Regions from separate parts of the Weizmannia sp. FSL K6-3076 genome, predicted to be linked through region 1. Evidence: riboswitches for the same ligand, from Rfam matches in the RefSeq annotation. Region 1 holds a riboswitch; each other region holds the start of a gene.

Region 1 (7,322 bases):
GCCACCCAAGATCAGGACTTTATGAAGCAATACGGCGTCGAAATTCTCGTGGAAACGGCGCGGCTTTGGCTTGAGGTTGGCCATTACCGGGAAAAAGACGGCAAATTTGCGATTGAAGATGTGACCGGGCCGGATGAGTACACAGCCATCGTCAACAACAATTACTATACAAATGTGATGGCAAAATATAATTTGAAATCAGCTCACAAATTTTATCACTGGCTGAAAGAAACAGATGATGCCTATTTTGCGGCATTTGCTGCACGGCTTGGTTTAACGGACGAAGAAGCGGCAAGCTGGCTGAAAGCGGCGGATGCGATGTATCTCCCTTATGATGAAAAACGCGGCATCCACAAACAGGATGACAGCTTTCTCGATAAAGCGGTCTGGGACTTTGAACATACGCCGAAAGACCATTACCCGCTCCTTTTGCATTACCATCCGCTCACGATTTACCGGTACCAAGTATGCAAACAGGCAGACACGGTGCTCGCGCATTTTTTGCTGGAAGACGAGGCAAATCCGGAAACGATCCGAAACTCGTATCATTATTATGAAAAAGTCACGACACACGATTCATCACTGTCCACATGCATTTTCAGCATAATGGCGTCTAGGCTCGGCGAAGCGGAAAAAGCGTATCATTATTTTATCGAAACAGCCCGCCTTGATCTTGATAACACACATGGCAATACAAAGGACGGCCTGCATATGGCCAATATGGGCGGGACATGGCTATCAATCGTGTACGGATTCGGCGGCGTCCGGATCAAAGAAAACGGGTTTTTTCTAAATCCTACCATTCCGGAACAATGGGACCGCTATTTATTTCGCCTCACCTACCAAAACCGCAAGTTTCAGGTGGAAGTGGCGCGCCATGCGTTTAAAGTGACATTGCTGGAAGGAGATGCGCTGGACATCCATATAGGCGGCCGTACAGAAACGTTGAAACCAGGCAGGACGGTTACCCGGCCGATTTCCGGATTGTGAATGCAGGCGTTCCTTTCCTTTACACAAAAAACAGAAAAAAGCGGCGGGACACTTTTTACAGTGGTTTCCCGCCGTTTTTATGTTTTCTTTCGGGCTTTTTCAGCGGCTTCTGTGGTGCAGTTTTTTGTCATACGTACGGACGGGGCGTGCCTCCATTCGCGTTTCAAAATAAGCCCGGGCGTCTATTTTGAAACGGGGAATCCCGCCGATCAGGGCGGATTCCCTGCAGCCGTTTGTCCATTATTTCACGGTTGTGCCCGCTTTCGTGTACGAAAAAGCCTGCTCGAAATCGGCAATCAGATCATCCGGATTTTCGAGGCCAACCGATAAGCGCAACAAGCTGTCGGAGATGCCGCGTTTTCTTCGGTCCTCAGGCGGCATTGCGGCGTGGGACATTTTTGCCGGATAGGACAGAATCGATTCTACAGCGCCGAGGCTGACGGCAAAGACCGGAATTTTCACATGGCTGACGAATGTCCGGAGCGCTTCCTCATCTTCCAGTTCAAACGACAATACCGCGCCCGGCCCTTGTGCCTCTAGCTTTTGAAGCGCATGCTGCGGATGGTGCCCGAGCCCCGGATAATACACGTTTCGCACAAGCGGATGCGCATCAAGAAAATGTGCGATTTTCACCGCTGACTGCTGCGATTGGAGCAGCCGCACATGCAACGTTTTCAACCCGCGCAAAACGAGCCATGCATCCTGGACGCCGAGCACCGCCCCGAATGAATTTTGCAAAAATCCGAGGCGCGCTGCCAATGCTTCATCTTTTACAACCGCAAGCCCAGCAACGACATCGCTGTGCCCTGCTAAAAATTTCGTCGCGCTGTGCAGCACGATATCCGCCCCGAGTTCAAGCGGGCGCTGCAGGGCAGGCGTTAAAAAGGTGTTGTCGACAAAGGTGAGCGCCCCGGTTTCCTTTGCCAGTTCACTCACCGCACGGATATCCGTCACTTTTAAAAGCGGGTTTGAAGGGGTTTCCACATAAAAAGCCTTCGTGTTCGGGCGGACGGCCTGCCGCACTTCTTCAAGGTTGGTCATATCTACAAATGTATGTTCAATACCAAGCCGGGTCAGGACTTCTGTCACCATCCGGAACGTGCCGCCATACACATCTTCGGTGATGACAACATGGTCGCCCGCCGACAAAAGCAGAAACGCGGTTGAAATCGCCGCCATCCCGGAAGCAAACGCGAAACCTTTGACACCGCCTTCGAGTTCGGCGATGACATCCTCGAGCGCTTCCCTCGTTGGATTGAGCGAGCGGCTGTAATCGTATTTACCGAACTGGTCAATGTCCGCCTGGTGGTATGTCGAAGCATGCTGGATCGGTACACTCACAGCACCGGTCGCCGGGTCTATTTTATGGCTGTTATGTAAAAGCCTCGTTTGAAAAGAATAATCTTCATTTGTCATCGTGTTTGCACCCCTTCGTGAATGTTGGCAAAAGCTTTTTCAATATCTGCAAGCAAATCGCGTTCATTTTCAATTCCGACTGAAAAGCGCAAAAGGCAATTGTCTACGCCTGAAGCAATCCGTTTTTCTTCCGGAATGTCGGCATGCGTCTGTGTAGCCGGGTAAGTGATAAAACTTTCCGTCCCACCGAGGCTTTCGGCAAATGTAATCAAAGACAGGCCGCGTAAAAACGGGTCGACCCATGATTCTTCTTTTACACGGAAAGAAAGCATCCCGCCGCGGCCCGGATACAGCACATCTTTTACATCCGGATGCGCGCTTAAAAATGCCGCCACAGCTTTTGCATTTTTTTCGTGTTTTTCCATCCTAAGCGCCAGCGTTTTCATGCCGCGCATCAGAAGCCACGAATCAAACGGACTGAGGGTGGCGCCGGCACCGTTATGGTACAGAAAAAGCTGCTCGCAAAGTTCAGCACCCTTTGCCACGATCAGACCGGCCAGCACGTCGTTATGCCCGCCAAGATATTTCGTCGCGCTATGGACTACAATATCAGCGCCTTCTTTAATCGGCTGCTGCAAAAGCGGGGTGTAAAAAGTATTGTCTACAATCAGCAGGATTCCGTGCCTTTTCGCAATTTCAGCCACTGCGCCGATATCCGTCTGCTGCATGAGGGGGTTTGTCGGCGTTTCGAGGAAAATGGCTTTCGTTTTCGGGGTGATTTCTTGTTCAATATTTTCCGGGTTGCACGTATTCACGTACTTACAACAAAGCCCCCATTTTTTATATCCCTGCTCCAGCAGGCGGTAGGTGCCGCCATATAAATCATCACTCACAATCCACTCATCGCCGGCCTGGAACAAAGATAAAACAGTGAAAATCGCAGCCATGCCGGAACTGCACGCAAACCCGCGGTCCCCGCCCTCCAGATCCGCAATCGCTTCTTCAAGCAACTGGCGCGTCGGGTTGCCGGTACGGGAATAATCGAAACCGGTTGACTGCCCAATGCCTTCGTGGCGGTAAGCGGTAGAAAAATAAACAGGCGGGTTCACCGCACCTGTCACGCGGTCACTGCGGTTTCCGATTTGTGCAAGTTTTGTTTCTGTATGATACATGATGGACACTCCCTCACTTAAAATCAAAAAGCCTTCTCCAATAAGAAGAAGGCCATTCCTTTCGTGCATGAACCATCTTCTTATCTTTCAAGTTATGATCCCATAACTTGCAGGACTTAGCACCTTTTCAACGCGTAAAAGCATTGAAGGTTGCTGAGGCTTCATCGGGCCATTCCCTCAACCTCTCTTGATAAGAAAACACCAATATGAAATTTGCCATCAACGCCGCAAAAGAAATTACACAACGAACCTAAAAATTGCTTACGTTCAATTTATCCCTTTTTTTCGGATTCGTCAAGCTTTTTTTAAATTTTGTTTTTCTTATGGATAATCCATATGGTGAGAAAATAAAACAGCAAAGATGAAAGGAGAAGCGTAATGACTCCGTCTGTAGTATTGATATACTCATTCCTGAATTTTGCTGCACTTTCTCCATTCACTATATTCGGCACATCCACAAATGTAAAAGGGATGATATGCATAACAGCATACAACTTTGTCTTAAATCCGCTCATCATTTCCTCAAAACAAAAACAAGCCACCAAAACGAGCATCAGAAGCAATTGATTTCGAATAAAGGTATTTAAAAACTGCGTGAAAACAGAAATAAATAATAGAAGACATAGGATTAGTAAAAGCGATCTGCCCAAAAACCGGGCAATTGAAATCCACAATACTTCTGTCCCGTTTAAATTGATCGCCACAGGGTACTTCCAACTCCCCAAATGGCTTATGATGCTACCAATAATGAGCGCAACAACCAGGATAACAATCGTGATGGCAAGGCTGTAAACAAATGAAGTGAAGATTCTCGCATCCAATATTTTCTTGAGCTTCACTGGCAAAACATTTACAAAATGATTAATACCGCCTTGTTTGTCTCTTGTTGAAATATCACCAATTAAAACTGCAATGAGAAGAGGCATTAAGAACGGGAATACGTAAAAAAGAATACGATATGTAAAGTTAATACCCGGGGTTTCGAACGACTCTATTACCGGATGAATATTTTGTTTAAGCAGAATGGTATTGAGCTGTATTGCTTTTTCTGTCTGCGGAACAATTTTTTTATTACCAAAAACAATTGTTCCGGCATTAATCCCAGCAATTAATTTTTTATCTAAAGCGATCTGCAATTTCAGTTCTTGCTTCCAATCCCCTGCTTCATGAGCTTGTATTTGTTCTGTACGAAGGCGTAACTCCTCCTGCAAACCCGCAAGTGCTTTCTTCTTTGCTTCACTCTTATTTGGATTTGATTCCATGTGTGAAATGGCATTTTCCAGTGAGGATTTGTTATCCTGATATTCATTGAGCGGGTCCATTCTCTTTGCTCCCACGAAAGTAATTGCAAACAAAATGAAAACAATCAAAATAGCAGCAATAAAAACAGTCAAATTTTTTTTATTTCTAATGAATCGCAATGTCTCTAATTTGATTAGCCCCATTTATCTTCACCTTCGTATATTTCCTCATAAATTAGTTGGCTGCCTTTTTGCCCTATGAAAAATGATTTAAATTTCATGTCTTGTTCGAATGCCTGATTTACCACAAAGGAGCTTTTACTCGAATCTATCTCCGCCCATACTTCATTGGCTGTGGCATTTTTAATTTCTTCATCTTTAAATAGGGAAAGAACTTTATCCGCATCATTCCCATTCTCTAACTTAATGATGATGTATTTATTAAAGTCCGGATTATTTTTTCTGCTTTCGTAAACCATTCTTCCTTGCTTTAAAAAGATGACACGATCACATAATTCATCAACATTGTTCAGAATATGGGAAGAAAAAAATACAATTTTATTTTCATCTCTAAGTTGCTTAATGGATTTGCTTATCAGTTTAATATTGGATGGGTCCAGCCCATTCATCGGCTCGTCCATCAATAGCAAATCACAAGAACTGATCAAGCACATCCCAAATAGCAGCCTTTGCTGCATGCCAAGCGAATATTTTGAAACCCTTTTGTCGATATAGGAACCCATGCTTAATTTTTCAATAACAGCGCCACATTCTTGTTTGCTCTCCCATAATCTTTGTACAAGTTTTAAATGCTCTCTCCCTGTTAAATTTGGATACAATACTGTATGGTCTTGCAAAAAAAATATTTTTTTAAGGATTTTTTCCCGATGCATTTTATAATTCATGCCGTAAATACTAATTTCGCCTTTTGAAGCAGGAATCAGGTTGGATATCGCATTTAAAAGCGTCGTCTTGCCGGATCCATTTGGAGCAACCAGGCCAATAATCTCCCCTGGTTCAGCAGAAAAACTTATATCTTCCAAAATTTTTGACTTCTCTATCTCTACTGACACATTGTTTACCCTTAACAAAACAATCCCTCCCCCGTTAATTCACAAGATCTTATCACCTATTTTAATAGGCCGCAGCGCCATTGTCACCGAAATTTTTGCGTGGTGTCACCGAAAAAACAAACTGCTGCTGCACATATTGGCGGCAACCACCAAAAAAAGCGGGATTCTTTATGAATCCGCTCTATCCAGTCAAAAAATTTTTTCTTGTTATTTTGCTTATTCTTGTTATTTTGCTTATATAGTCTGGACCAAATCCTGAATATGGAGCATGGCAACCGGTTTCTGGCCGGTAACAACCGGAAGCACCTTGAAAGCGTGGTCTTCCATTATCCGCAATGCTTCCGCTGCCAGCTGATGCTCACTGACGCAAACCGGATATTTTGTATACAAATCTGCTACTTTTTTATCCAGTACTTCATGGCCGTTTAAAAGCTCACGCCGGATATCGCCGTCCGTTAAAATGCCGGCCAGCCGTCCCCGATCGTCAATAACTGAAACAGCCCCCGCCCCCGCTTCCGTCATCATAAATAATGCTTCCTTTATGCCGGTGTCCATTCCGGCAACCGGGTTCATCCTTTTCCGTTTAGCCACATGGCCAACCGTGAGAAGCAAACGCCGGCCAAGCGAGCCGCCGGGATGGAAGAGCGCAAAATTTTCAGGTTTAAAATCCCTTGCCTTCAAAAGGGCAACCGCAATTGCATCCCCGAGCGCAAGCGTGACGGTGGTTGTAGAAGTCGGCGCAAGGCCGAGCGGGCACGCTTCCTCAACTTCACCGATATCCATCACCAGATTCGAACGCCGCGCCAGTGTCGACTTGCGTGAACCGGAAATAGCAATCATTTTTGCGCCGATCCTTTTGATGGAGGGGATCATATTTAATATTTCCGAAGTTTCCCCGCTGTTGGAAATGGCAATGAGGATGTCTTCTTTTGTTATTTTTCCAAGATCGCCGTGCAGTGCTTCTCCCGGGTGAAGGAAAAATGCCGGGGTACCGGTGCTTGCAAATGTGGAAGCAAGTTTCCGGCCAATGATGCCCGATTTCCCCATTCCTGTAAAAATGACTCTGCCTTCGCACGCCAATATCATTTCAATGCCTTCATTTATACGAAAATTGATCCGGTCTTTCAGCTTTAAGATCTCATTGGCTTCTTTTTCCAGTACTTCACGGACGCTTTCGACATAATTGATGCTTCGTTTGAAATCTTTTAACATCCTATTCACCTCCGTTAATGGATGTTTGCTGCCGTTTGTTCTTTTATCATGCGATCAATTTCAATTATTGGCTTTAACATTTCTTCAATATCATCCAGTTTCACCATATTTGGGCCATCCGACCAGGCCTGGTCCGGATCAGGATGGGTTTCCAGAAACAACGCATCGATCCCGCAAGCCGCCGCTGCCCTTGCCAGATACGGGACAAACGCACGCTTTCCGCCTGTTGAAGTGCCGTTTCCGCCCGGAATTTGGACACTATGGGTAGCGTCAAACAC
Region 2 (7,322 bases), 2.4 Mb from region 1:
GCGTCATGCCGTGGGTGGTGCCGGTTTGCCTGCTGTTTGCCTGGCAGCTTGCAAGTTCTGCTGGCATCTTGCCACCCAATGTGCTCCCAAGCCCTGTTGCCGTTGTAAAAGCGGCTTGGGGTCTCACACAATCCGGACAGCTTTTCGATTATATCGGCGCAAGCACAAAACGGGCACTGATCGGATTTTTGGTTGGCGGCGGAATCGGATTTGGACTCGGGTTGTTTACCGGGCTGTCCACAAAAGCGGAAAGCCTGCTCGACAGTACCGTGCAAATGATCCGAAACGTTCCCCACCTTGCCCTAATTCCGATTGTCATTTTATGGTTCGGGATCGGGGAAGAAGCGAAGCTGTTTCTCGTTGCGCTCGGCACCTTTTTTCCAATCTATTTAAATACGTTCCATGGCATCCGCTCGGTGGACAGAGCGCTGATTGAAATGGGAGAAGTTTACGGGCTGAAAGGGACGGCACTTTTTTGGCATATGATCCTGCCGGGGGCGCTTCCTTCCATTTTGGTCGGTGTGCGCTATGCGCTCGGGGTCACATGGGTAACCCTGATTGTGGCCGAAACGATTGCATCCAACTCCGGCATTGGCTATATGGCCATGAACGCCCGCGAGTTCATGCAGCTTGATGTTGTCGTTTTGAGCATTGTCTTATATGCCCTTCTTGGAAAACTGTCCGACTGGCTGGCAAAAATCGCAGAACAACGATTGTTAAAGTGGCACCCGTCATATCAAAAATAAAGGAGGAGGAAACGATGCCGAAAGAAAAGGCGTTTGCTGTAGAGATTGAGGGGCTGGAGAAATCATTCGGCAGCCATCGCATCCTGCGCCATCTTCATTTAAAAATAAGAAAAGGGGAATTTGTTGCGATTGTTGGGAGGAGCGGATGCGGCAAAAGTACGCTTCTCAGGCTGCTTTCAGGACTTGAAGCGGCAAGCGGCGGAAAAATCCTTATAAACGGGGCGCCTTTATCCGGCAGAAACGGATCGGCAAAAATGATGTTTCAGGACGGCCGCCTGCTCCCATGGAAAACCGTGCTTCAAAATGTCGGGCTTGGCCTTGCGGGCGACTGGAAGAACAAGGCACTTGAAATGCTTGGAAAAGTCGGGCTGGAAGGGCGTGCAAATGATTGGCCTTCGTCTTTATCCGGCGGCCAGAAACAAAGGGTGGCACTGGCGAGGGCATTAATCCATGAGCCGGACATCCTTCTCCTCGATGAACCGCTTGGGGCGCTCGATGCATTAACCCGGATTGAAATGCATGCGCTGATCCAGTCGCTTTGGCTTGAAAAACATTTTACGGCCATATTGGTGACACATGACGTGGAAGAAGCAGTCGCCCTCGCTGATCGGGTTGTGTTAATCGAAGAGGGGGAAATTGCGATGGATTATCCGGTAAAACTTCCTTATCCACGGAAAAGGGACCACGCCCTCTTTTCAGCAACAACCAATCATATTTTAAACCGCATTTTAGGGAACAACGGCCATCAGCTGTTGCACGCAATGAAAAATTAAGGAAGAATTGGGGGATTCATATGGCGGAAAAAGTGGTACTGCTGAACGGGAGCCCTTCTGCGTATACGAGATTAAATGGGATCCGTGATTATATCAGGGCCGGGTTAAGGGGGCACGGGTACGAACCGGAGCTCATCAATATTCGGGAACTTCCGGCCGGCGATTTAATGAATGCCCGGCAAAGCCCGCCCATCACCAGGGCATTAAGAAAAGTAGAAGAAGGCGATACGGTAATCATTTTGACACCGGTCTATAAAGCGTCTTATTCCGGATTGCTCAAGACATTTCTGGATCTTTTGCCGCAAAATGGCTTATCCGGCAAGCAGGTGCTGCCACTCGCCATGGGCGGTACATTCGGCCACTTGCTCGCGCTCGATTACGCCTTGAAACCGGTTTTGGCCTCACTCGGGACAACGTGCATAGAAAAAGGGGTGTTTATTCTCGACCAACAAGTGAAAAAAAGGGATGGACTCTATGAACTCGACCGGCAAGCAGCTGACCGCCTGAATGCTGCTTTAAAAACATTGTTTCCGCAAACTTCAATATCTTTGTACTCATAAACAAATCCGGCATTTGGACGATATCCAAATGCCGGCATTCGTGTCGTACGAAAAACGGGGAAAGCGATAACCGGAGTACCGGCGCCCGTCATCCCATCTTTTGGTTGGGAAGTGCCGCTTTTTTCTTTTCCAGTGCAAACCGGACTTTCTCGGTTGTTTCGATCTGTGTGATGTTCCCTTCATGGATCGAAATGACCACTGTTCCAAACTCCAGTTTTTGCAATGATTCCATAATGCGGGCGATTTTTGTTTCATCAATATGAGCCATTTTTCACTACCCCCAAAAATAAATTTCGTGTGTGCCTGGTGGTCCGGCCGGCAATTCGGATGATCCAAAAAAGAAAGGCCCCCTTCAAGAAAGTTAAGAAGAGGGCGCACTCCTTAACTTATCTTCCAAGCTTGACGCTTGCTGGAATTAGCACAGTATTCCCAAAAAGAATCTGTTGCTGAGGTTTCCTCGGGCCAGTCCCTCCCCCTCTCTTGATAAGTTGTATAGCAAGAAAATAATTTGTTAAAACTATGATAAATAATATTATTCCGATTTGTCAACTTATATTTTCAACATTTCGGTTTACTCGAAGGGCAGGTAAGTGAAAAAATGGGAAGACACTCCATCATCTCATTGTACACGGTGAAATGAACATCTAGAGAGAGGTATTCCAATTGCTGGATGATGAAAGGATACAGAGGGCTTGCTGAACGAATCCGATTCTGAGTTTGTACCTAATTTGTCTGCAGCTCTCTCAAGGGAAAATGGGCGATTTTTTCTTCTCCATATGTTGAATCGGCTTTCGAGTGCAAGCTTTTCCCTGGATTTGTTGTAAAATCCTTTTAATAGGTGCGGAAAGCTGTCAGCAGCCTTGCTAAATCTAGGAATATTACTGACTTAGCAAGCCCTACATAGAGTTTTTTTGAGCAAAACCGTTCCGGATAGGGTATGATAAAAAGAAAAAGTGTGTTAAGGGTGTGAGATTGTGCCAGAGACAGATGTATCCAAGTTTGAGAAGAAAATCGAGGTGCGGAACATCCGGTTCGAAGACATTGATGATATTATGGCATTGTCGAAAAAATGTTTTCCGGGGATGGAGCCGTGGAAACGCGAGCAGCTCGAGAGCCATATCCGGATTTTTCCGGAAGGGCAGTTTTGCGTGGAATACGAAGGGAAAGTTGTCGGTTCCTGCTCCAGCTTAATTGTCAATTTCGATGAATACGAGGATCAGCATACATGGGATACGATCACCGCGAACGGCTATATTACCAACCATAATCCGCACGGGCTCAACCTGTACGGCATTGAAGTGATGATCGACCCGGAATACCGGCGCATGAAGTTCGGGCATCGATTGTATGAGGCACGGAAAGAGCTTTGCCGGAAAATGAACCTTCAAAGCATCATCATTGGCGGCCGGATTCCGAATTACAGCAAATATAAAGACAAAATGACCCCGCGCGAATACGTGGAAGAGGTTGAGATGCACAATATATATGACCCGGTTCTTTCCTTCCAGCTGCTTGAAGGGTTCCAGATTATGCGGATCAACAGGCAGTATTTGCCGGATGATACAGCATCCGCTTCATTTGCAACGCTTATGGAATGGCATAACGTTGATTATTTGCCGAAGTCCCGCCGTGTCTATCATGCTTCGTTCCCGGTTAGGATTACAGCAATCCAATATATGATGAAAAAAATTGATTCCTTCGATGATTTTGTCAGACAGGTGGAATATTATGTCGATGTGGCAGCGGATTTCGGTTCTGATTTTGCCGTTTTTCCGGAAATTTTCACCACGCAGCTGATGTCCTACCTGGAGGAAAAGCGTCCTGACCAGGCAGTGCGCCGGCTTTCCGAGTACACAGACCAATATATTGAACTGTTTACAGAGCTTGCCGTGCGCTACAATGTCAACATTATCGGCGGGTCCCATTTTGTGGAAGAAGACGGGGGCATTTACAATGTCGCCTTTTTGTTCCGGCGCGACGGGACGATCGAAAGGCAGACCAAACTCCATATTACGCCAAATGAGCGGAAATGGTGGGGGATCGCGGAAGGAAACGAACTCAATGTATTTGATACGGATTGCGGGAAAATTGCGATTCTGATTTGCTATGATATCGAGTTTCCGGAGCTGGCCCGTGTCGCTGTCGACTACGGCGCGAACATTATTTTTGTCCCGTTTTGCACGGACGACCGCCAAGCCTATTTGCGCGTCCGCTACTGTGCGCAGGCGCGGGCCATTGAAAACCAGGTGTACACCTGTATTGCGGGAACAGTCGGAAACCTGACCCACGTGGAAAACATGGATATCCAGTATGCCCAGTCCGGCATTTTTTCCCCCTCCGATTTTGGTTTTGCCCGCGACGGCATTGTCGGGGAATGCGATCCCAATGTCGATACCGTCGTTGTCGGCGATGTCGATCTTGAGAAACTGCGCCGCAACCGCAACAGCGGCTCCGTCCGGCAACTGGCCGACCGGAGAAGAGATTTGTATCAGATTAAAATCAACAGCAAATCATAATAAGGGAAGCGAAAAAGGTGCTTAAGGGATAAGCACCTTTTTCATTTAAAAAAAGCTAGACCGAAGAAAAGAGAATATAATGGATGAATCAGATCAGTTTGATTGCGCTGGATTACAGAGGACAGAAAAAAAGACTGTTAAAAGCATTTCTATCGGTATCACTATAAAGTAAAATGATAAGTAAATGGAATCGGGAGGGGAAAAGATGGAGAAAGAAATATGGAAGAAAATATTTAGTACCATTCCAGATGATGAACTAGCAAATTTAATCAGGATTTGGAAAATAAGTATAAGAGGCTTTCGGCATATCACTAGTAAAGATATTACGAGAATAAGGGCATTGGTGACCAGGGAGTGTCTGAAGGAGAGTAACTTAAAAAAGATTCAGGACTTTTATAAGATAGTAGCAGCAAAAGACGAAGACGATGTAAGAGATAAAACAGTACATGAATTATTCAAGTTGTATCAGGACGGAAAAACTTTGCATTTGATTCTCGGAGCGCTCTACTCCAGTCCTGAGGACCGTCATCATGAACGGGCGAAACAATTCGAGGAGCTGGTTTGCAAGAAAAATGGTCTCTCCGGTTTGGACGAACTAAGAGTTTTAACTGAAAAAACAGAACCACCAAAGCAAGAAGATGAACATGATTCAGCACATTGGCAGAAAAAGTGGCAAAAATCACAGAAAAAAAATCAGGAATTACAGAAAAGTATTAAGAAGTGTGAATTGCTCCTGTCCCACTTAAAAAAAGACTGGAAGGCAGAGAAACAATCATGGAAAAAGGAAAAAGAACAACTTCAGCAAGAATTGGGAAACGAAAGAACACAGAAGAATAGGCTCAATGAGTGGAAAAAAACATCTGAGGCGGAAATGCAGCGGTTAAAAGATGAGATTCAGAAACTCAAATTGGAAATTTCACACTTAAACGCGTTGCTGTTGAACACGAATAAAGAAGTGGCTGCCGCAGTCCAAACGGATGAGCGGGTTGAATCTAAACCGTCTGAAAGTACAGCGGCTGCCCGGCAAATTTATATTATAGGAGATCCGAAAAATAAGTTGATTGATGAGTCCGAAAATCCATTATTTCATACGATTGAGGCAAATAAGTTCAAAGAGGCAGTACAAACCGGGGAGCTGGAGGATGCAGACGAAATTTGGATGATGGCCTACCTTGTTCCGCCATGGCTCAAAAAGAAGATAAAAAATGTTTATACACAAAAAGTAAGAGAGTTTAAAGATTTTCCATCCGTCAAGAAATACATTGAAAGAGGGATTAAATAATGGGAGTAAAAGTATGGGAAAATGACATGATTGGTGTATTGGCAGAATCGGATCCTTTCGATTTATCGAACCGAGACACCATCATCATCAATAAACAGGATTGCCTTCAATTCTTTATTAAAATTATTTCACAACCTGCAGCAAGTTTTCCAAATGTGAAAACGGTAACCGGATTTTATTCCGATTTGGAAAGATGGGGTTTTGAGGATGATTATCGCCTAACTGACTTTGAACGGAAAGACCGGTTAAGAGAATGGCTGGAAGACCGTTTGTTTGTGTTTAAGGTAGAAAAAAGATTGCGTTATAATCACGAAGAAGTATTTAATGCAATCGATGTCCGGATCATTCCGAAATTGCCGAGTTTCCACACTGACCTGCGGTTAATTCCTGTTCCGGTTTTCAACAAGGAAGCGCATCACATAGATAAAGACGAGTTTTTATTCAGATTATACAACAAAAAATTCGTTGGAAAAGTGGAAAATTTGTCTCATGAGCCAGATGACACGCCTTCATTGGTGATGTGGCGAGAAGAAGGCGAAGAAGATGACCATTTTTCGGTTTTTGGTGAAATTGACCACCACCAGCACGCGCATGGCGGTTTTAACTTTGAAATCCACGGCGAATTAAAAGAAGTTGGGCTGACACCTGAATGGATTGAAGAATGCTATTTTAGTGATGAGATTCCAAACATTGTCTTTGTTCCGCTTGAACTTTACAAAAAACTGACCACCCTTGTGGAGCAGGCTGTCCCGTTAAACCTGGAAAAGTTAGAAAAAGAGGAAGCAAATCCGGCAATTGAACAGACCAACAAAGTGCAGGAGGATCCCAAAAAGATACCTAATGTGCAAATGCAAGCTGAAGCAGCAGCAACTCTACAGGTAGAAGGGATTCAAACACCGGATCCGGATTTAACACCTTATAATGCCAAAGAAAATGAATTCTTGGACAACCTGTTTACCACGACGAGGGATTTTGGGTTTGTATATGAGAAAAAAGACTTGATCAATTTTCATACGTGCATGAAGTCCTCCTCCCTTGTCATTCTTTCGGGAATGAGTGGCACCGGCAAAACGAAATTGGTGGAACTTTACAGCCATGCGCTGGGATTAAAAGGGATTCAATATACGCTCATACCGGTGAGCCCTTCATGGACGTCAGATTCAGATCTAATTGGTTATGCGGATACCCTCCATATGGTGTACCGTCCGGGGGATTCAGGATTGATCAATGCCTTAAGAAAAGCAGAAGATGAAAAGGATAAATTGTTTATTATTTGTTTTGATGAAATGAACCTGGCTCGTGTTGAACATTATTTTTCACAGTTTCTTTCTATTCTGGAAATGGATCATGGAAAAAGAGTGCTGCGGTTGTATAATGACGATTTGGAAAGCCGACTCTATAATTCCGCTCAGTATCCGCCAACGATTGCGATACGTGAAAATGTA
Region 3 (7,322 bases), 2.3 Mb from region 1:
GATTCCGTTTTATCTCAAAGATACCGACAATCGCTTTTTTTCTCACTGGGTTGTCCAGGATATTTTGAATGTGATGCGGCTCACGTTTACCGATAAACGGGCGGATATCCTCGCGCAGGTCCATTCGAAATTGGACGGTTATATTACGAAACAACAGATGGAAGCGGTAAAGGGGATCCATAATAACCAGTCTGTTTTTGACAATTTGGTGCGTTATGCAAATTTGAAGGATTACCAGGTCCAAAAAGTACGTAAAGTAAAGGAGACGCTCCGGGAAATGCGGGGCATGCCGCCGCTGGATGCGATTCAAGTCATCCGCGACAGGCTCGGCTATGAAAAAGCCCTCGAAAACATGTGCAAGAAATTCGGATTCCGGAAAGAGTATTTGATTGGCGTTTTAAATACGCTCGAAGACATTGCGGACACGCTTGTGACAATGGAAGAGTTTGCTGCAAGGCTGAAGCACTTGGCGCACATTTTAAAAACGGCGAAAGGGAACAAAGGCCGGCATGCTGTGACGCTTTCGACGTTCCACAGTTCAAAAGGCTTGGAGTTTGAAAAGGTGTATATGATTGATCTTGTGGATGGGATCATTCCCGGGGACGATGAAAAAGAAAATGATTTACTGATGGAAGAATCGGTCCGTCTTTTTTATGTGGCAATGACGCGCGCGAAAAAGTCGCTGGAAATGGTCAGCTATGAAAAACGCAACGGAAGCCGGACAATGGACTCGCCGTTTGTGGCAGCAGTGAAGGGAATTGTCAACAATGTTGAAAAGGCGGAAAAAACGAAACCAGACATAGAAGTTGTCCGGATCGGCAAAAAGACGGTCTCCATCCCGCAGAACCCGAATGCCATTAAGGATGCATCCGCTTTTGTGGCCGGTAAAAAAATCCGGCACCGTGTGTTTGGCCATGGTGAAATTGTAGATATCGATGGCGACACCCTTGCCATCCGGTTTGAAAAACGGATGGTGAAACTGTCTGCTCTCACCTGCATCGAAAAGGGGCTGCTCGAGGAAGCCAATCTGTAATCGTGTGTAGAAAAACGGAAGCGGATATAAAAAATGCCGGAAGATTCCCGGCATTTTTTATATCCGTGACCGCTGCAACAGGCTCACGTTGTATGGAGGCAAGGGATTCGGCGATCAAGTCCTGTGCCCCTTTTCACTGAATTGGAACGCCCTAGGCCATTTGGATGATTGTAACAAAGGCCCCATCCGGTTGGTGCCACAGGCCCCCGTGCAAATGGGAGCAGAGCCTCCTTGCTGTTTGACAGAATTTCCGATATTACTGCTCGCGGATGCTGTTTTCCTGCATTTTTCTTTTTTTCCTCCAAATCAGCAGCTGTTCTGTCAAAATGCCGACTACAGATCCAAGGATTAAGCCGTTGTTTAGAAAAGTTGCCACGACCATTGGCAAATGTTCGGTCGCATGAGCGGGCAAAAACATTGCGCCGATTCCGACCAGGAAGGAGATGCCCGCTGTTGTATGGGCAATTTCTTTGTCCGGGCTTTTTTCAAGATCGTTTAAGGCAAGGCCGACCAATTGTGTGAAGACCACAAAGGTAACGGCATAACCGACCGGCGCGGGAATTGCAGACATGATATGCACGAGCGGTGGGAGCAGAGCAATAATGGAAACGAAACAAGCGCCGTACAAAAATGGTTTCAGCACTTTTATGCCGGTTTGTGCAACATAGCCTGCCGCTGCTGCAATCGGAACCGCACCGACAGCGGAAAAGATGCCGGCAAGCAGCTGGTTGATGCCGGATATGAACAGACTGCTCCGCACCCGCTCTTGGCGGACTCCCGTCACATTTCCCATGACGCGCACAGACGTAATCATATTCGCAGTTAACAAAAGCCCGATGAATACACCGGTTGTGACGGCACCGGAATCAAAACGCGGTTTTCCAAAATCAAACACAGCGGGAAGAGAGAACCAGCTTTCCCCAAATGTAATAGCCGGTGCTTCACCGAAAAGCGCGAACAAAATCCAGCCACAAATCAAGCCGAGCATGATCGAATATTGCTTGACCCACGGTTTCTTTACATGGCCAAAATAGAATGTAAGCAATACGGTGACAAGGCTCAAAACGGCAACAAGCGGCCGGACTTCCTGATGGGCACCCGTAATGCCGAGCATCCCTTTCATAAAAGAGCCGCTCAACTGCAGCACCAACAACAGCAAATAAATAAATGTCACTACCGGCGTAAACAGTTTATTTAATTGGTCCACAAGTCCGGTAAAAGCGAGCAGGAAGAAAAAGATGCCGGTTACAATCAGTGCGCCTGCCAAATATTGCAGAGATTCAGTGCTTGAACTGTACAAGCTGCCGACAAGCCCTGCATAAATGGCAAACACGCTCCACCACAACCCGGCCGGCCCTTCATTGATGGGCATTCTGTGGCCGAAAATTCCTTGCAAAAGGCCGCCGATCCCGAGTACAAAAAGCGTCCGCTGCACAAACAGGGCAGTCTCACCTGCACTGAAATGGAAAGCATCCGCAATGGCAATCGGGGCCGCGATCGACCCGGCGATCATAAATGCCATCCATTGCAGCGACGAAATCAATGTTTTCATAGACACACCGTTCTTTCCGTTCAAAAAATGGAAAATACCAGTAAATATAATTATAGCAAAACAGGTTTTACATTTTAAACATAAAACACTTCGCCGATGGGGGAGGGATAGCGGGCATGGCGGACAGCGGCATAAACAGGGGTTGCAAACCGGACGGGGCGCGGGTTAAGCCATGTTTTTTGATTTGCAAAAAGTTCTTGGTCGGTCTTCATGCAGAACGCTTCTCGTATGAACTTGTTAATAAAAGAAGTTTGCGGCTGCCTTCACTTAGGTGTGCTATGATGGTTTTTCATTTTTTGCTGGTGCTGTATGGTAGCGGCATGGCCGGTTATGTTAAGGAAGCGAGCAAAAAAGTCGTTGTTTCTTAACATAGAGGCCGTCTATGTTGAGGAAGCGAACAAAAATTGCCTTGTTCCTTAACATAGAGGCCGTCTACGTTAAGGAAGCGAGCGAAAAAGGTGCTGTTCCTTAACATAGAGGCCGTCTACGTTAAGGAAGCGAGGTCAAAAGTCGTTGTTCCTTAACATAGAGCCCGTCTACGTTAAGAAAGCGAGCGAAAATAGCTTTGTTTCTTAACATAGAGGTCGGCTACGTTAAGGAAGCGAGCGAAAATTGCGTTGTTCCTTAACATAGAGTACGTCTACGTGAAGAAAGCGAGCAAAAAAGGTGTTGTTTCTTAACATAGAGGCTGTCTACGTAAAGGAAGCGAGGTAAAAAGACATTGTTCCTTAACATAGTGCACGTCTACATTAAGGAAGCGAGCAAAAAAAGTGTTGTTTCTTAACATAGAGCCCGTCTACGTTAAGAAAGCGAGCAAAAAAGACGTTGTTCCTTAACATAGAGGCCGTCTATGTTGAGGAAGCGAGGTCAAAAGGCGTTGTTCCTTAACATAGAGCCCGTCTACGTAAAGGAAGCGAGCGAAAAAGACGTTGTTTCTTAACATAGAGTGCGTCTACATTAAGGAAGCGAGGTAAAAAGACATTGTTCCTTAACATAGAGCATGTCTACATTAAGGAAGCGAGAAAAAATTATATTGTTCCTTAACATAGAGGCCGTCTACGTTAAGAAAGTTCGGTAAAAAGATGTTGTTTCTTAACATAGAGGTCGTCTACGTAAAGGAAGCGCGGTAAAAAGACGTTGTTTCTTAACATAGAGCGCCTCTACATTAAGGAAGCGAGCAAAAAAGGCACTGTTCCTTCAAATAGAAGCGTCTATGTTCATTCTTTGCCAAAATTTGTTTAGGTAAAAACAATCCGGGCAATGGATCCCTTGCCCGAAAACATTCCTTATTCTGTGACGCTTACGCTGGCGCTGGCAACTGCCCGTTTGTGTCTTCTGATTGTATAGAAAATGAGGATGGCCCATATTGCCGCAATGGCTGTATAGGTAACGCCGTACCAGCCGCTACCGGCGCCCGCCATTTTTAATAAAGTTTGCACGTTGCTGAACACAATCATGCCGCTGACAATGACAGCCAGCAAATGAGCCGGTAAAATTTTAACCAGATAGGCTGCAATCGGCGCGGCGATCAGGCCGCCAAGCATGAGGGCGATCGTCCAAATCCAGTTAATTTGCATAGCGCCGAGGGATAAGAGGAAACCGATGCTTGATGCCAAGGATACAGCAAATTCACTAGTATCCACCGAGCCGATCACTTTCCGCGGTTCGATGTCATTTCTGGACAGCAAAGCCGGTGTGGCGATAGGGCCCCAGCCACCGCCCCCCGTTGCATCAAAAAATCCTGCGACAAAGCCAAGTGGGATAAAAAATATGTTTGACCTGGTTTGCTTTTTGACTTTCGACGCCCCGCGCGTATTGAACAGAAACCGGGTAAGAATATAGAGGCCAAGGGCGATCAGAAAAATAGAAATGTACGGTTTTAATGTGCTTGCAGGAAGATGGCTAAGCACGGTTGCCCCGAGAAAGGCGCCGACAGCTCCAGGTACAACCAGTTTCCAAATGATCCCTTTATCGACATTCCCAAATTTCATATGTGAAACTCCGGAAGCCGCCGTTGTAAAAACTTCCGCCAAATGCACAGAAGCTGACGCGACAGCCGGCGCAATCCCGAAAGCTAGCAAAAGTGAGGTTGAAGTCACCCCGTAACCCATTCCAAGAGATCCATCCACCAATTGCGCGGCAAGGCCGACAAGTGCTAAGATAATTAATTTTTGCATGTTCAAGTTCCTCGCTTTCTTCATTCATAAATTTAATTCATCCTGATGTAGAGGAATTATACGCATCAGGGCCTATCCTGGTTCAAACGGCCGGCCTTGCAGAAATAAAAAACTTTCCGCCATTTTTACGGAAAGACAGCGAGTAAAGGATAAGCGCTTATCTTTCAAAATGGTACCCATTTTGCTGGAATTGGCACCTTGCTGCTCGCTGCAGGTTGCCGGACTTCATCGGGCCAGATCCCTCCGTCGCTCTTGATAAGTTATTTGTTGTTTAAAATTTTATCAGAAAATAAATGGAAGTCAATATAATTATTTCAAGTTTTTTTATCGGATTTATCCGAATGGAGGGATAAAGAAAAAAACTCCCTATCAGATCACGCTCTGTCGGGAGTTTTTTTTCTTTACGCTGATTGGTTTTTTTAAAGCAGGTTCAGAACCAGGCGGGGCATCATGGCCGCTTTCATTTGCTTCACAAAACGAAAAAGAGTCCAAACGGGTTGGCGTGCCGCCCATTCTGGCAGTTTGACACGCCGTGCACACCGTGTCTGTCCTCTCACCGCCAAGGGAACCGGTTTTATCAACACCGCTTGTTTGTGCTCGCTTATCGCGCAGTTGTATTTCTGTCCTCTCCCTGCCCAAAAGACCGGTTTTATCAACACAGCCGGCTGGAGCCTATTCCTTTCCTTTGATTCTCAGTGACAGGACGACGAGCACGATTAAAATAGCAAGGCAGACGCTTGTTCCAATCGGGTTTCCGCCGCCCAGCAAAAAGGACAGGAAAATGCCTGCCAGTGCAAGCAGCGCAATCCAGACCATGAAAGGATACCCTTTTACACGGAAGGAAGGCAATTTTGCATACGACTTCCGGAGCCGCAGTTCGGCTGCGCAGATGGCGATCCAAACAAGGACGACGGTAAATCCCGGGATGGTCATCAAATAGCTGATGACCTCATTCGGCGTAAGATAGGCCAGAATCACGCCGGCTAAAATAAACAGTGAGGTCAGCAAAATACTAATGAGCGGGACGCCTTTCCGGGAAATTTTTAAAAAGGCGTGCGGCGCTTCTCCGGACTGTGCCATGTTAAACAGTGTGCGTGAAGTGGCATAAATGCCGGAATTGGCGGCAGAAAGAACGGCCGTCAAGAGCACAAAATTCATCACATGGGCGGCAGCGGGGATCCCTGTGCGGCTGAATACCTGTACAAACGGGCTTTCCACGGAAGAAACCTGATTCCACGGGACAATGCCACAAATGACCAGGATTGGCAAAATATAAAAAAGCATGACACGAATAACGGTCTGTTTAATCACACGCGGCAACACTTTCTCGCTGTCTTTTGTTTCCGAAACGGTAACGCCGATCAGTTCCGCCCCGCCGTATGAAAACATAACGATCAGAAAAGCATTGAACGTACCGTGAAGCCCGTTCGGAAAAAAGCCGCCGTGCGCGGTATAGTTGGACAGCGTGGAAGATGTCCCGGGGAATAAACCGAATAAAATCAGCGCACCAAGCAGGATAAAAACGATCAACGTGATAATTTTAATGCCGGCAATCCAAAATTCAAATTCGCCGTAGTACTTCACTTCAATTAAATTGATGCCGACCATGAAAGCAGCACAGAGCAAACTGAGCAGCCACAATGGCGCGTGGGGAATCCAGAATTGCAGGAAGCTCCCGGCTGCAAGCAGTTCCACAACTGTCACAATGACCCAGTTGATCCAGTACAGCCAGCCAATAATGAAAGAAACCCGGCTGCCGAACGCTTTGTGGATCAGATTTTGGACGTTGAGGCCGGGGTGGACGAGCGCCATTTCCCCAAGCGCTGACATGACAATGAATAAAAGTACGCCGCCGATCAGGTAAGAAACGGCAACACTTGGGCCGGCAAGGCTGACGGTATCGGAGCTGCCTTTAAAAATGCCGGTTCCGATCATCCCGGCCAATGCGATGAACTGGACATGCCTTGGTGATAAGCCTTTTTGCAAATGATGTTGGTTTTTTTCCATTTCTATCAATCTCACTTTTCTGTTTTAGATAAACGCTTTTCAGTGCTAAAGCATTTATTCTATTTTAGCAGAAAAAAAGGAATATTGATATACAAAAAAATGGAATCGCCGGATGACAGATGTACCCGCATTTCACCAAAGCAAAATGTAAAAAAACGACGGGGCACCACTCATCGTAGCAACTCGCCGTTCTGTTTAATATGTGTCCCGGGATGGTTGCCGAAGCGCTGAATATCCATATTTAGCATGTCGTTCTGTTTAATTTTTGCTCCGGGATGGGCCGGAAGCAGAGGAAAATGCGCAGACGTGCCCTCTTTTCTGCTTACTTTTTATCAAACCCTTGGCGTTCTACAAATTCCTTCATAAAAACGCGCGATGGTTCTTTGAAAAATTGTGCCATTTGGCCTGTCCAGGTATCGTTCCTTTTTCCGTTTGTGCGTTTTGTATAATATTGCGAAACCGTTTCATTGTATTCCTTCAGATCGCGCAAAAGACGTTCATCAGCCGGATATTCATCTTCGAAATAAACATGCTCAGCCGCCATGCGTGGTTT
Region 4 (7,322 bases), 260 kb from region 1:
TTGCTGGGCGGTTTTGATTTGGGTGTTGTTCATATCCTTTTTCAAAATGTGTGCAATTTGCAAAGCCTGGGCATCAAAATAGTCCGGCTGTTTCACTTCAATCGTCGGGGCAATGCCTTTATGATGGATCCAATGGCCATCGGGCGTAAGCCATTTAAACATGGTGAGTTTGATGATGCTCTCATCTTCCATCGGCACCGCTTCCTGCACCGTCCCTTTGCCGAATGTCCGGACGCCAATTAACGGATAATTTTCCGTTTCATGAAGTGCTGCCGCCATTATTTCAGAAGCGCTCGCGCTGCCTTTATCGACGAGAACCGCAACCGGGTAAGCCTTCTTTTTCTTCAGTTTGGACACATACTGGACACGGTGCCCGCTCCGTTCCTCAATTTGCAAATACGGCTTGTTTCTTGTAACAAACTGCTTGAGAATCGCTTCAACACTGGAAAGAAGGCCGCCCGGATTTCCCCGTACATCAATAACAAGCCCTTCCATGCCGCGGTTTTCAAGTTTTTCGAGCTGCTGTGCAAAATCTGTTGCCGTATCTTTTGAAAACTGGGTAATGCCGATATAACCGATTTTTTTCCCGTTTGCCTTTTTCATTTTCGAGTAGACCGTGTCAAGCGGGATTTCATCACGTTTGACCGTCACTGTCATCTGTTTGCCGGATCCGGCCCTTGAAATACCCAGCTTCACATTGGAGCCTTTTTTTCCTCTGATTCGTGTTGTCACTTCGTATAAGTCCATGCCTGCCGTACTTTTTCCGTTAATTGTTGTAATCACGTCTTCCGGGCGCAGTCCCGCTTTTTCCGCCGGGGAGTTTCTATAAGGAGAAACAATCAGTATTTTTCCGTTTTTTTTGGTAATTTCGGCGCCGATGCCTTGAAAAGAGGAATCCAGCGTGTCATTGAATTGCGCGGCTGTCTCTTTGTCCATGTAGACGGAATACGGATCGTCCAATGTACTGACCATGCCTTTGATTGCGCCTTCCACGAGTGTTTTTTCGTCAACTTTCCGGACATAGGAACTTTTAATTAATTGGTATGCCTGGGCAATTTTTGTGAGATCCGGCATATTGCTTGTCCCACCGGTTGTTTCCTGGCGGGTGGGGGCTGCCTTGTCCTTTTGTGAAAACCATTGGCCTGCCGTATAGCCGCCGCCTGCACCGGCAAGCAGCGATCCCGAAATCGCAAGCGCCAGCCATTTTCGTTTCATGGTGATGCCCTCCTTGTACAAGAAGCGCCGCCAAAAGCGGGGTTCTTCATCTCGATAATTCAATATATGTACAAGCCGGGGGGCATATGCCGGGAAGCGGAAAAAGACGGCGAAAGTCCCGCCGAGGATGCAAACAGGCTGCCGTGAAGCTAAAAAATGCGTAATGCAAAACGGGCTCTGGTTTCTTTAGGGGATACGCGATCCGGCCATGACCATGCTGTTCACAAAACAGCACGAACGGGACGGAGCCACCATCACAACATGTAAAAAAGAAGCCTCTTCCGCTAAGCCGGCAAAGCAAAAACGGAAGAAGCCGAAAAGAGGTTGAGGGGTTCTCCCCTCGCTGAAATGCTATCTTAGAATCACAAAGGAACTTAAATCCGCCCGGATAACCGGTTCACGAAACGGCATCCAATTGCGGAACAGGCCGGTAACCTGCTGCAAAGTCTTCAATCATGGCGCTGGCTGTCGGAAATTTTCCGGCACCCGGTCCGGTAAGGGTAATTTTTCCAACCAGGCTGCCGTAAATTGTGACGGCGTTGTTGACGCCTTCCACCGCATAAAGGGCATGTTCGGAAGGAATAAGGACAGGCTTAACGGATGCTTTCAGCGTGCCGCCGTCACGGTATATGTCCGCAATATGCTTATAACGGAACCCCTTCCGATCCGCTTTTTCAATATCCGCAAGCGAGAGCCCGCCTATACCTTCAACTTCTACTTTCTCCCAGTCCGGCTGGGTTCCGAATACGAGCCGGCTTAAGATCATCAGCTTGCAAAAAGCGTCCTGCCCTTCCACATCATTGCCCGGGTCAGCTTCTGCATAGCCGTGCTGCCTGGCGATTTCCAACGCTTCTTCAAACGGAAGATGTTTTTCGCGCATTTCCGATAAAATAAAATTGGATGTGCCGTTTAAAATCGCCTGCACACGCTGGATGTCATTGACCTGAAGCTGCTGGGAAATCGTCCGAATCACAGGGATGCCGCCTGCGGTTGTCGCTTCATAACCGACAAACACGCCTTTTTCTTTCGCTTTTTCAAGCAGCACATTCCCATATCTTGCAAACATGACTTTATTGGCAGTAATGACGTGGCAGCCTTTTTCAATCGCTTGTAAACAGTAAGAAAAGCCTGGTTCTTCCCCGACAATCGCTTCAAACACGACTTCAAGGCCGGGAATGGCAAGAATTTCCCGGAAGTCCGTCGTAACGAGTACAGAACTGTCAATGTTCCGCTTTTTTCGGGGGTTTTTGATCAGAACCGCTGCAATCTCTACCTCGGCATGCAGCTTTTCTTTCAGCTGCTCCCGGTGGGTCCGGACCGCTTCGTACACGCCCTGGCCGACCGTCCCAAAGCCGAGCAGCGCTGCTTTAATCACTCTCATTATCCAAACTCCTCCCTACATCTAGCGCTCTTTCGCCTCTGAAGCGTTTTGTTCATTTAAAACGGTCAAGCGGTCCGACAGTATTCGGTGCAGCCGGTATCCAGAAGCTCCCGATCTGGATCAGGTATGCAGACCGTCCGGGCCGCAACATTGTTCAATGGGATCAGCCCAGAACATCGTATAAGTTTTCCGGATCGCCTGTTGGCATTCGCATGGCGGCCTTCGCACGAATCTGCCGGACCCGCTCCCCGCTTTTACCGGGCTGTAACGGCTGTTGCTTTTGTAATGGCCTGATCGAGGTCGGCTGTCAAATCTTCGACGGCTTCAAGCCCGACGGACAGGCGGATCAAATCGCCTGTGACCCCTGATTTTTCCAGTTCTTCATCGCTCAGCTGCGAATGCGTAGTCGTTGCCGGGTGGATGATCAGCGATTTCGCGTCGCCGACATTCGCTACATGCGACCACAGCTTAATATTGTCGATCACGCGTCTTCCTGTTTCCCGGCCGCCTTTCACACCAAAGTTGACAATGGAGCCGTAACCGCCGTTCAAATATTTTTGCGCCAGCTCATGGGACGGATGGTCTTCAAGGCCCGGGTAATTGACCCAAGCAACATCTGGATGGTTTTTCAGAAATTCCGCGACTTTCAATGCATTTTCGTTATGCCTTTCCACACGCAGATGCAGCGTTTCAAGCCCTTGCAGGAATAAAAAGGCGTTGTCCGGGCTTAAAGCAGGCCCGAAGTCGCGCAAAAGCTGAACGCGAAGTTTTGTGGCGAACGCAGCCTGTGCCGTGTCGACGCCGTAGCGCAAGCCGTGATAGCTCGGATCCGGTTCGCTAAAGTCCGGGAATTTGTCTGTGTTCCAGTCAAAACACCCGCCGTCAACGGCAACACCGCCGATCGCCGTTCCGTGCCCGCCGATCCATTTTGTCGCCGAATGGACAACCACGTCCGCGCCCCATTTGATCGGATTCGCACCATACGGAGAAGCAAACGTGTTGTCGACAATCAAAGGAATACCGTTTTCATGGGCCACTTCCGCCACTTTTTCCACGTCGAGCACCTGCAGGCTTGGGTTGCCGATAATTTCCGCGTACAATGCTTTTGTTTTCGGGGTGATCGCCTGGCGGAACGCTTCAGGGTCGGACCCGTCCACAAACTTGACGTTAATGCCGTATTTCGGCAATGTCACAGCAAACAAATTATAGGTGCCGCCGTAAAGATTGCTGGCGGATACGATGTCATCACCCGCACGCACGATGTTCAAAATGGAAAAGGCAATGGCCGATGCGCCGGATGATAAACCGACAGCCGCTGTTCCGCCTTCCAGTGCAGCAACACGTTTTTCAAAAACATCCACAGTCGGATTGCCGAGACGGGAATAAATGAAACCTTCTTTTGATAAATTGAAGACGCCCTCCGCATGTTCTGTATCCGGAAAAACGTAAGAAGTCGTCCGGTATACCGGTACGGCGCGCGATCCTGTCGCCGGGTCCGGTTCCTGGCCGCCGTGCAACAATAAAGTTTCCGGTTGGAATGATGGTTGTGTCATTTTAAAGCCTCCTGATTTTTTAAAATTTTTTCGTGAAAGATGGAAGAGGAAATGAAAAAACCCTCTTCGTAAGGGAAGAGGGTTACAATGTATGTAAGTTCCTCCCTTATCTTTCAGACGCATGTCTGTAGGAATTAGCACCTTTTCAGGCAAATGCCTGAAGGTTGCCGGGCTTCGCAGGGCCTAGTCCCTCCGCCGCTCTCGATAAGAGTTTCTTTTCATAATTCAATTTTGAATGACTTATTGTTTAAGATTATAGAAGAACAATGGCAAACCGTCAACCTTTTTTTGAAAAAATTTTCTTTTTCTTCTACAATATTGGCGACAATAGCCGGGAAATGGACTCTTTAAACCGCACATAAAGCGGCCGGTTCTGGTAATCATGGAGCGTTAATTCGGTTGATTCGGCCATATCGTCCCGGAAAACGCCGGCAAGTGTGCCGGAAAGCTCACGGTCGTACAGCACGGCGTTCACTTCAAAATTGAGACGGAAACTGCGCACATCGATATTGGCCGTCCCAACGGAAGCAATTTTCCCGTCTACGACAATCATTTTCGCATGGATGAACCCTTTTTGATAAATGTACACTTTGACGCCCGTTTTTAACAGCTGGCCGATGTTGGAAAGCGTCGCCCAATAGACAAACATATGATCCGGTTTATTTGGAATCATAATCCGAACATCCACTCCGGATAAGGCGGCAAGCGTCAGCGCATTCAGGAGGCTGTCATCCGGAATAAAATACGGTGTTTGCAAATAAATATATTTTTTGGCGGAATTGATCATTTTAATATAGCTGTTTTTAATCTGCTCCCATTCAGAATCGGGGCCGCTTGAGACGATTTGGATATCGGTTTCACCCTGCGATGGGATGACCGGGAAATAACGTTCTTCATCTCTTACATCATGCGGTGACGCCTGATTCCAGTCCAAAATAAAGCGGGTCTGCATGGCATAAACAGCACTCCCTACAATCCGTAGATGCGTATCCCGCCAGTAACCGAATTTCTTATTCAGGCCAAGATACTCATCCCCGACATTAAAACCGCCGATATATCCGATCTGCCCATCAATAATCGCCAATTTCCGGTGATTCCTGAAATTGACGCGCAAATTGACGAGCGGGATCCGGGCAGGAAAAAAGGACGCCACTTCCCCACCAGCAACAACAAGCGGCCGGAAAAATTTGCGGCGGAACAGCATCCGCGACCCCATATCATCATAAAGCAGCCGCACCTTTACGCCTTCTCTTGCTTTTTGCGACAGCAGTTCAATCAATTCATGGCCGAGGCGGTCATTCCGGAAAATATAATATACAAGATGAATACTGTCTTTTGCATTCCGGATGTCTTCAAATAAAGCCTCGAATTTTTTCCTGCCGTCTGTAAATATATCGACGTGATTGTCCTGGGAAAGGATTGCCCCGTCATTCATCAGCAGCATATAAACGAGATCCTTGTACTGGATTGTCCGCTCATCATGAAACGGAAACCGGTTTTCGCGCAGCAGTTCAATTTGCTGCTGGGAAATTTCTTTAATGCCGATCTTCTCCTGTACCTTCCAGTCAAAAATTTTCCGGCGGCTTAAATTTTGCCCGAATACCAAATACAGGATAAAGCCGGCAATCGGCAGGAATAATAGCACCAAAAGCCATGCCCAAGTTGCGCCGACATCTCGCCGTTCCAGGAAAATAACGGTTCCCGCCAGAATAAAATTCAAAAGAAACAAGATAACCAGTAGTACCGTTATAATCATTGCGTTCTCCTTTTCGTACACCCTTTGTTCCTGCTTGAGGTTTGTTCCCGGCCGGTATCCGGGAACACGGTGAAGTGTTTTGGAATTGATATAGGATATGTTTGCGCAGCAAAAATAACAATTGTATCATACCATAATATTTGCGCCTTACCTATCGTACAGCACTTTCCCTGCCATTGCATGCAAAAAGAACCGCACCAATGGATACGGTTCTTTTTTTCGTCCTTATTAAAAGTTAACATAGTTTCTCGGGTTTTGGGCACCGGTATGTGGCGGTGGTGTCCAGCGGCCGTTATAAATTTCAAAGTGAAGATGCGGTCCTGTTGATTCCCCGGTATTTCCCATTGCTCCGATCTGCTGCCCTTTGCTGACGTGCTGCCCGGTGCTGACGCTGTACGAGCTCAAATGGGCATAAACGGTTGTGTACAACTTCCCGTTAATATAGTGGGTGATCATGACGCAATTCCCGTATGAAGAAGAGTGGTACGCCCTGAACACGACACCGTCGGCTGCAGCGACAACCGGTGTCCCGATGCTGTTGGCAATGTCAATGCCCGGATGGAACCCGCCGGAACGCCCGCCGAATTCAGATGAAATATATCCGGATGCCGGTCGCGTAAAGGACCCGGAAGATACTTGCGGAAGGGATCCGCCGGAATGGCTCCCGGAACTTGACTTGACCGATGCAGAGCGGGTTGTCCCTGCGTTTGATCCTGCTGATCCTGTTGATCCTGCATTCGTTTGTGCCTTTGCTGCTGCATCTGCTTTTGCTGCAGCCTTTCTTTCTTCCTCCGCTTGCTTTTTCGCAAACGCAATGGCTTTTTCAATGGAAGCTTTTTGGTCAGCCAGGATGCTCTTTTGTTCACTCAGCGACATTTTCTCTTCTTTAAGGCTGTCTTTTTGTTTTTCCAGCTTTTTGATTAATGCCGATTTCTCGCTCTCATCCTGTTTCAGACTGTCTTTTAATGATTGTAAATCAGACAGCATCGATTCCAAATCGGACAGTTTCTTTTCCACTGAAGCCTGTTTGTCCTTTAAATCCTGTTCATCTTTTTTCTGTTCTTCCAAAATTTGCCGGTCTGCTTCAACCAATGTCTTCACTGCTGAAAAGCGGTCAATAAAATCACCAACGCTTTTCGCTTCAAGAAAAACATCCAAATAATTGACCGAACCGCCGCCGTTTTTCTGCATGGCACGGGCGCGATCTTTTAAAATAGCGTTCCGGTCTTCAATCCGCTTTTTGATTTCAGCGATATTTTTCTTCAAATCAGCAATCTGGTCTTTCGTTGTGCTGATATTCTGTTCCTGCTCGCTGATTTTTTTGTTCGCCGATTGAATTTTCGATTCAATGGCCTCAAGCTGGCCGCCGAGAGAAGCCTGCTTGTCTTGAATGTCGGAAATCTGGTTTTCTTTTTTG

What was found. A riboswitch is a leader RNA that binds a small molecule or an ion and turns the genes downstream of it on or off. The one in region 1 is predicted to bind S-adenosylmethionine.
Region 2: it holds a riboswitch for S-adenosylmethionine, as region 1 does, so the genes downstream of both, NSS95_RS14250 (YezD family protein) here and NSS95_RS02735 (methionine biosynthesis PLP-dependent protein) in region 1, are expected to answer to the same signal.
Region 3: it holds a riboswitch for S-adenosylmethionine, as region 1 does, so the genes downstream of both, NSS95_RS13630 (sulfite exporter TauE/SafE family protein) here and NSS95_RS02735 (methionine biosynthesis PLP-dependent protein) in region 1, are expected to answer to the same signal.
Region 4: it holds a riboswitch for S-adenosylmethionine, as region 1 does, so the genes downstream of both, NSS95_RS03765 (O-acetylhomoserine aminocarboxypropyltransferase/cysteine synthase family protein) here and NSS95_RS02735 (methionine biosynthesis PLP-dependent protein) in region 1, are expected to answer to the same signal.

The regions. Positions count from the first base shown of each region.
Region 1 covers NZ_JBBOWU010000001.1:596,916-604,237, reverse strand. The annotation lists gene NSS95_RS02745 (glycoside hydrolase family 65 protein) at 1-990, shown strand, start outside; gene metC (cystathionine beta-lyase) at 1,231-2,406, opposite strand; gene NSS95_RS02735 (methionine biosynthesis PLP-dependent protein) at 2,403-3,518, opposite strand; SAM riboswitch class I at 3,596-3,715, opposite strand; gene NSS95_RS02730 (ABC transporter permease) at 3,824-4,963, opposite strand; gene NSS95_RS02725 (ABC transporter ATP-binding protein) at 4,954-5,850, opposite strand; gene NSS95_RS02720 (KpsF/GutQ family sugar-phosphate isomerase) at 6,067-7,044, opposite strand; gene kdsA (3-deoxy-8-phosphooctulonate synthase) at 7,059-7,322, opposite strand, start outside.
Region 2 covers NZ_JBBOWU010000001.1:3,004,285-3,011,606, reverse strand. The annotation lists gene ssuC (aliphatic sulfonate ABC transporter permease SsuC) at 1-746, shown strand, start outside; gene NSS95_RS14260 (ATP-binding cassette domain-containing protein) at 761-1,519, shown strand; gene ssuE (NADPH-dependent FMN reductase) at 1,540-2,079, shown strand; gene NSS95_RS14250 (YezD family protein) at 2,168-2,347, opposite strand; SAM riboswitch class I at 2,463-2,569, opposite strand; gene NSS95_RS14245 (bifunctional GNAT family N-acetyltransferase/carbon-nitrogen hydrolase family protein) at 3,054-4,595, shown strand; gene NSS95_RS14240 (hypothetical protein) at 4,801-5,877, shown strand; gene NSS95_RS14235 (McrB family protein) at 5,877-7,322, shown strand, end outside.
Region 3 covers NZ_JBBOWU010000001.1:2,857,172-2,864,493, reverse strand. The annotation lists gene NSS95_RS13645 (ATP-dependent helicase) at 1-1,033, shown strand, start outside; gene NSS95_RS13640 (purine/pyrimidine permease) at 1,290-2,585, opposite strand; gene NSS95_RS13635 (hypothetical protein) at 2,702-2,953, shown strand; gene NSS95_RS13630 (sulfite exporter TauE/SafE family protein) at 3,872-4,762, opposite strand; SAM riboswitch class I at 4,917-5,024, opposite strand; gene NSS95_RS13625 (amino acid permease) at 5,435-6,769, opposite strand; gene nfsA (oxygen-insensitive NADPH nitroreductase) at 7,092-7,322, opposite strand, start outside.
Region 4 covers NZ_JBBOWU010000001.1:853,658-860,979, reverse strand. The annotation lists gene NSS95_RS03775 (S41 family peptidase) at 1-1,215, opposite strand, end outside; gene NSS95_RS03770 (homoserine dehydrogenase) at 1,613-2,596, opposite strand; gene NSS95_RS03765 (O-acetylhomoserine aminocarboxypropyltransferase/cysteine synthase family protein) at 2,851-4,149, opposite strand; SAM riboswitch class I at 4,253-4,360, opposite strand; gene cls (cardiolipin synthase) at 4,460-5,905, opposite strand; gene NSS95_RS03755 (murein hydrolase activator EnvC family protein) at 6,134-7,322, opposite strand, start outside.